One region of the Halomonas tibetensis genome, then DNA from elsewhere that is predicted to be linked to it. Evidence: predicted binding sites of a transcription regulator. Region 1 holds the regulator's gene; each other region holds the start of a gene.
The links. Region 1 encodes sigma-54, which starts transcription at its own class of promoters, with help from an activator protein. Its sites were predicted from a motif close to TGGCACNNNNNTTGCTNT; they were not measured.
Positions count from the first base shown of each region.

Region 2: the regulator sigma-54 is predicted to act here: its motif matches at 1,160-1,177, upstream of ACFODV_RS10485 (HAD-IIB family hydrolase).
Region 3: the regulator sigma-54 is predicted to act here: its motif matches at 991-1,008, upstream of ACFODV_RS04805 (nitrate reductase).

Region 1 is NZ_JBHRSQ010000006.1:206,344-208,609, forward strand. Features, by position in the region: gene lptB (LPS export ABC transporter ATP-binding protein) at 1-389, shown strand, start outside; gene ACFODV_RS02010 (RNA polymerase factor sigma-54) at 590-2,005, shown strand; gene hpf (ribosome hibernation-promoting factor, HPF/YfiA family) at 2,104-2,266, shown strand, end outside.
Region 2 is NZ_JBHRSQ010000013.1:14,873-17,138, forward strand. Features, by position in the region: gene ACFODV_RS10475 (EamA family transporter) at 1-337, shown strand, start outside; gene ACFODV_RS10480 (porin family protein) at 487-987, shown strand; gene ACFODV_RS10485 (HAD-IIB family hydrolase) at 1,217-2,149, shown strand; gene ACFODV_RS10490 (glycosyl transferase) at 2,146-2,266, shown strand, end outside.
Region 3 is NZ_JBHRSQ010000007.1:414,056-416,321, forward strand. Features, by position in the region: gene ACFODV_RS04795 (CmpA/NrtA family ABC transporter substrate-binding protein) at 1-120, opposite strand, end outside; gene ACFODV_RS04800 (ANTAR domain-containing response regulator) at 117-710, opposite strand; gene ACFODV_RS04805 (nitrate reductase) at 1,161-2,266, shown strand, end outside.

The sequences.
Region 1 (2,266 bases):
GGCGCCGGGCACGCCTCGAGCAGCTGCTTGAAGAGTTCCATGTGACCCATATTCGCGGCAATCTCGGAATGAGCCTATCCGGCGGAGAGAGACGGCGGGTCGAAATTGCCAGAGCCCTGGCGACGGAACCAGCGTTTATCCTGCTCGACGAGCCCTTCGCCGGCGTCGACCCCATCTCGGTGGGCGAGATCAAGGGGGTCATCCGACAGCTCAAGGCCCGCGGCATCGGCGTGCTGATCACGGACCACAACGTGCGCGAGACCCTCGACATCTGCGATACCGCCTATATCGTCGGCGATGGCCAGATCATCGCCGAAGGCAACGCCGAGGAGATTCTCGCCAATCAGCGTGTCCGCGAGGTTTACCTGGGCCAGGACTTCCGTCTCTGACCATGCCTTCACCTGGCCATAATCCTTTATCGACACCACTCTCACGACACAATCCCATGATAAGCCAGTCGTTATCCCATGACGGCATGCTGCTTGCGGCTGGCACAGTAGTTGCAAAGCCAACGCTTGCAAGCCCACAGCACCCGGGCTAGGGTGATGCTTTCCGGCCACTTCCCGGCATACGAGGGCAGACCGTCACGATGGCCATGAAAGCCTCCCTGCAGCTACGCGTCGGCACTCAGCTGACCATGACGCCCCAACTCCAGCAGGCCATCGCCCTGCTGCAGCTCTCTACCCTCGATCTTCGCCAGGAGATTCAGCAGGCCCTGGAATCCAACCCTCTGCTCGAATTAGAGGAGGATTTTGGCGAGCAGGCGGTGACCGAGACGCCAGAGGATGACTGGGCCAGCGAGATCCCGGATGAACTCGTCACCGACAGCGAGTGGTCGGACACCTATCAAGATCTGGGCGTTCCCGCCGGCAGCGGCGAGGGCCCAGACTTCGAGCGCGAAGCAGCGGGCCAGAGTCTCCAGGGGCACCTGACCTGGCAGTTGGCGATGACCGACCTGGATCCGAGGGAGCGCCAGGTCGCCGAGAGCCTGATCGATGCCGTAGACGCCGCCGGCTATCTTGCTCAACCCCTGGATGAGATCCGCGACGGCCTCAGAGCCCAGGGGCTAGGGGGCCTGCGCAGCGCAGAGGTCGAGCAGGTGCTGCTGCGATTGCAGCAGTTCGAGCCCACCGGCGTTTTCGCCAGGGACCTGCGCGAGTGCCTGATGCTGCAGCTCGCCGCCCTGCCCGACGACACTCCCCTGCTGCCCCAGTCGCGTCGCCTGGTCCGCCAGTTCCTCGAGGCCCTGGCCGGGGACGATCGTCGTCTGCTCAAGCGACGCCTGGGCCTGGACGACGACGCTCTCGACACGGCCATCGCCGTGGTGCGCTCCCTGGACCCCCGGCCCGGAAGCGCCTATTCCGACGTCGAGAACGACTACGTGATCCCCGATCTGGTGGCGCGCCACGATAACCGCGGCTGGCACGTGGAGCTCAATCCCGAGGCGCTGCCGAAGCTGCGCATCCAGCCCGACTATGCCGCGCTGATCCGCCGTGCGGACAAGAGCCAGGATAACCAGTTTCTCAAGGACCACCTCCAAGAAGCGCGCTGGCTGATGAAGAGTCTCTCAAGCCGCAACGACACTTTGCTGCGGGTGGGACGAGAGATCATGGTCCGCCAGCTCGGTTTTCTCGAGCGCGGCGAGGAGTCGATGAAACCCTTGATTCTCGCCGACATTGCCCAGGTCGTGGAGATGCATGAATCGACCATCTCCCGGGTCACCACCCAGAAATATATCCACACCCCGCGGGGCGTGTTCGAGCTGAAGTACTTCTTTTCCAGCCACGTCGGCGGCAACGGCGAGGGTGATGCCCACTCCAGCACCGCCATCCGCGCCAGGATCCGCAAGCTGATCCTGGAAGAGCCGCCCCGCAAGCCGCTGTCCGACAGCAAACTGGTGACCCTGCTCGACGAGGCCGGCATCCAGGTGGCGAGGAGGACGGTGGCGAAGTACCGGGAGGCCATGGGCATCCCCTCCTCCAGCGATCGCAAACGACTTCGATGACCGACATCAGGCCTGTTAAGACGGCGGCGGCACGAGGGGTATGCAAGGCAGGAAAAAGGGTTACAATCGATTCATAACCAACGACCAAGGAGCGTCTCATGCAAGTCAATATCACCGGCCATCATGTGGAACTGACCGATGCCCTGCGTGGCTATGTGGACGAGAAACTGGCTCGCGTGGAGCGCCACTACGACAACATCACCAACGTGCATGTAACCCTGTCCGTAGAAAAGGAGCGTCAGCACGCCGCCTGCACCCTGC
Region 2 (2,266 bases), on a different contig from region 1:
GCGCAGCCTGCTCACCATGCTGACCGTGCTGGTGACCATGGTCATCGCCGGGGCCCTGGGGCTGGTGCCGGGCGGCATGTCGCTGCCCCAGTCGATGCCTGGCTGGGTGGGGCTCTTTCTGCTGGCACTGTTCTATGCGGTGGCCTTCTCGGTGCTGTTCATCACGGTGCCCAGGCTCGACATGGCGCGCAACGCCCCGGCCATGAACATGGAGCCGGTAGCGGCGCTGATGCTGGGTTACCTGGTGCTGGGCCAGACGCTCTCGCCGGTACAACTGGTGGGCGGTGGCATCGTGCTGGCGGGCATCGTGTTTCTGGGGCTGTCGAAGCAGGCCTGATGACAAGCGGTCTCCGTCTCGACGGCTGCGACGTCGCCCCTCGGCGACTCGACTTGGCGTGCATTTGCACATTATCGGCTTGCGCCACTCGGGTGATGCGACCACACTCCAGGTGTTATCAAACAGTGTTCTTTAATTAGGAGGATGCCATGAAACGCCTTACTCTCATCGCGGCCACTGCCGCTCTGTTTGTTGCCGGCGCGGCTGCCACCGCCCAGGCCCAGCAGGCCTTCTACCCCCAGCCCTATATCGGCGGTGACGCCATGTTCTGGGAAGTCAATCCCGACAATGCGTCCAGCCGCGATAGCGTCGGCCTGCGCCTCAACGGCGGCATGCAGTTCAACGACTACTTCGCTGTTGAGAGCCATCTGGGCAGCGGCGGCTCCGATGGCCCCGTCGAACTCGACTACCTGGTGGGCGCTTACGCCAAGGGTATCCTGCCGGTGGCACCGGAGTTTCGCCTCTTTGGCCTGGCCGGCTTCACCGAGGTGGATGTCGACATCGGTCGCGAGAGCGGCTTCTCCTATGGGGCCGGTGCCGAGTTCGACATAACCCCCAACGTCGCCGTAGGCGCGGACTACATGCGCTACCTCGACGAGTCCGATGCCACCTTCGATGCGGCCAGCGTGGGTATGCGCTACCGCTTCTGACGGTCGACGTCGACCCGCTCTTCCAGGCGCCCCGCGGTTTCCCACCGCGGGGCGCCTGCTTTTTTATGGTGCGCACCCATGCACTGACATGGTGCGGCAATCGTCCCGCTTGCCTCGAGGCGCTCCTGGAGCCCCTGTCTCCTGTCAGCGCCGCCACTCTACCTGGCATGACTGGCACGACTTGTGCTTAGATTTTTGAAGATACCTGACAGGCTGCCCGGGAGCTGCCATGACCGATTCACGCCCCACGCCGGATGCCGGCTTCGATGCGGCCCTCACGCCGCGACTGCTGTTTACCGACCTGGACGGTTCGCTGCTCGACCATTACAGCTACGACTGGAGCCCCGCGGTGCCCTGGCTCGCGCGGCTCAGGGAGCTGGGCGTGCCGGTGATCCCGGTGACCAGCAAGACGCGCAGCGAGATCGTGCCGCTGCGTCGTGAGCTCGGCCTCGAGGACACTCCCTTCATCGCCGAGAACGGTGCCGTGGTGGGCCTGCCGCCGACCTGGTGTCACGCCCGGTTGGACCGTATCGGCCCGGACGGCCTGGGCATCCGTACCCTGGGGGTGGATATCGGATTCGTGCGCAAGCGGCTCGCAGTATGGCGCGAGCGCCTGGGCGTGCGCTTTACCACCATGAGCGAGATGACGCTGGACGAGCTTGTCGCCTTCACCGGGCTGTCAGAGCCGGAGGCGCGCCTGGCACGGATGCGCGAGGGCAGCGAGCCGCTGATCTGGGACGACGACGAGGCGTTCCTCGAGGGTTTCCGCGAGGGGCTCGCCGGCGACGGCCTGCAGCTGGTGCGTGGCGGTCGCTTCTGGCACGCCACCGGCACCTGCCACAAGGGCAGCGCGGTGAGCTGGCTGATCTCGCGCAGCGAGGCGCTGCGTGGCCGCCGGCCGCTGACCCTGGCCCTGGGCGACGGCCCCAACGATATCTCCATGCTGGAGGTGGTGGATCAGGCGGTGGTGATTCGCGGCTGCCACGGCCTGACGGTGGCGCCGAAACAGCCGGCACTCTATCGCAGCGAGGCCACGGGCCCCGCCGGCTGGGCCGAGGGGGTGGCCTACTGGTGGGGGCGAGCTGACCGCCGGGTAATGCCGGCGGCGCAAAGACTCGACCTGGCAGCGGCCGCCGAGGCGGCAGGGGAGTCGCTGGCATGAGCGACTTCCACCAGAACGGCATCATCACCGATTTTCACAACCTCACCCGACGGCCCGTGGCGGCCCTGGAGGCGGAGCTCTGCGAGTTCGGTCGACGCCGGCCGATGAGCCTGATCC
Region 3 (2,266 bases), on a different contig from region 1:
CTCCAGGCCCTGGTCGGCGAACAGGCCACGTTCGCGGGCGACCACCAGCAGGACGCAATCGAGCAGCGGCATGAAACCCAGCTGCAGGTGCGGCAGCTCGGCCGGAGGCAGCGTGTTCATAGGCCCTTCTCCAGACGTTCGAGAATATCGATGACGCTCATGGCGACCTCGGCGATGCGCTGACCTCGGTCCATGGCCAGCTTGCGCAGCATTTGGTAGGCCTGCTCCTCGTCACAGCTTTGGTGGCGCATCAGCAGCCCCTTGGCGCGCTCGATGCGCTTGCGTTCGGTGAGCTGGGTTCGGGTGCGATCGAGCTCCTGACGCATCGCCTGAAATGCCTCGAAGCGGGCGATGGCGACCTCGATGATCGGCTTGACCCGCCCCTGGACCAGTCCGTCGACCACATAGGCGCTGACGCCTGCCTTGAGCGCCGACTGCATAATGACGGGGTCGTGCTGGTCGGTGAAGAACACCACCGGACGAGGGTTCTCGCGATTGAGCTGGGCCATGCTGTCGAGTGTGTCGCGGTCCGGCGATTCCATGTCGATGATCACCACGTCCGGCTGATGTCGCGCCACCATGTCATTGAGGCTGGCGGGGCTATTGAGGTGGCAGATCACCCGATGGCCCTCTCGCATGAGGGCCTCCTCGACCATGGCGGCGCGCAACTCTTCGTCGTCGACCAGTAGTACATCAAGAGCTGGAGGCATGGTGGGCTCGTCTAGGAGTGGTTGAGGAAGGCAGTGCAATTTGCGTTCCATCGTGGGGCGGAAGAGGGGGCCATACACCGCCGTTGGGGGCATGACAGGGATCTGGAGGCGGCATCGGTCGCTGCCCGAATGAGTGTTGCACTGCATCATGCTGGTGCAAGTCGCCGGCCGAGCGCAATGCCGTGGTGCGACGGAGGCCATTCGAGGAGTCCCGATTTGTGCCTGGCGCGATGCCTGTGCCTCCGGAGAGTCGGGCCGCGGGGAGTGGGGCGGGCCGAACTGGCACGTTCCTTGCTCAGTTCAGTGCCACAGCATAGACAATCTGCCGAGGGCCAGCGCCGGCCCTCCACCGACGAAGACGTCCCCTGCCGAAATCTCTAGATGCCGGCAGTGGGCGTCTTTGCGTTGGGGGCCAGCTCGCATTGGTCGGCGGCGAAACGAGGAGTCACCATGTATCAGGCCAATGATTCTGCGCCGATGAGCCGACAGGTTAAGACCACCTGCCCCTACTGTGGAGTGGGGTGTGGGGTGACCGCGACGCTGGAGAAGGGGACCCTGAACGCCTTGGAGGGAGACCGTCAGCACCCTGCCAACTACGGACGCCTTTGCGTCAAGGGCTCGTCGTTGCACGAGACCCTGGGGCAGCGGGGGCGCCTGCTCCGGCCGCGGGTGGATGGCGTCGAGGTTGACTGGGATACAGCACTGAAGGCGGTGGCCGAGCGTCTGACCGCCATCCGGAGTCAACAGGGCAACGAGTCGGTGGCGGCCTACCTCTCCGGTCAGCTGTTGACAGAGGACTATTACGTCGCCAACAAACTGTTCAAGGGGTTTCTCGGCACACCACACCTGGATACCAACTCACGGCTCTGTATGGCCTCGGCGGTGGCCGGCTACAAGCGTGCTTTTGGCGCCGATGCGGTGCCGTGCTGCTACGAGGATCTCGAGGAAGCCGAGCTGGTGGTGCTGGTGGGATCCAACCTGGCCTGGAACCACCCGGTGCTTTATCAGCGCCTCAAGGTGGCCAAGACCCGTAACCCGCTGATGCGCGTGGTGGTGATTGATCCGCGGGTCACCGACAGCTGTGAAATCGCCGACCTCTATCTGGGCCTCAAGCCCGGCAGCGACGCGTGCTTGTTCAATGGCCTACTGAGCTGGATGGCGGCCAGGGGCAAGCTCGATGAGGTCTATCTGACGCGCCATACTCAAGGGCTGGAAGAGACCTTGGCCGCGGCCCGGGAGGAGGAGTGCTCGGTGGCGGCCGTGGCCGCTGACTGTGATCTGGACCCGGAGCGGCTGGAGACCTTCTACTACTGGTTCACCAGTCAATTGCACGTGGTGACGCTCTACTCCCAGGGGATCAACCAGTCCTCCAGCGGCACCGACAAGTGCAACGCCATCATCAACTGCCATCTGGCCGGCGGCAAACTTGGCCTGCCCGGCGCCGGACCCTTCTCCATCACCGGCCAACCCAATGCCATGGGTGGTCGCGAGGTGGGTGGGCTGGCCAACCAGTTGGCGGCCCACATGGATTATCACACCCCCGGTGCCATCGACCG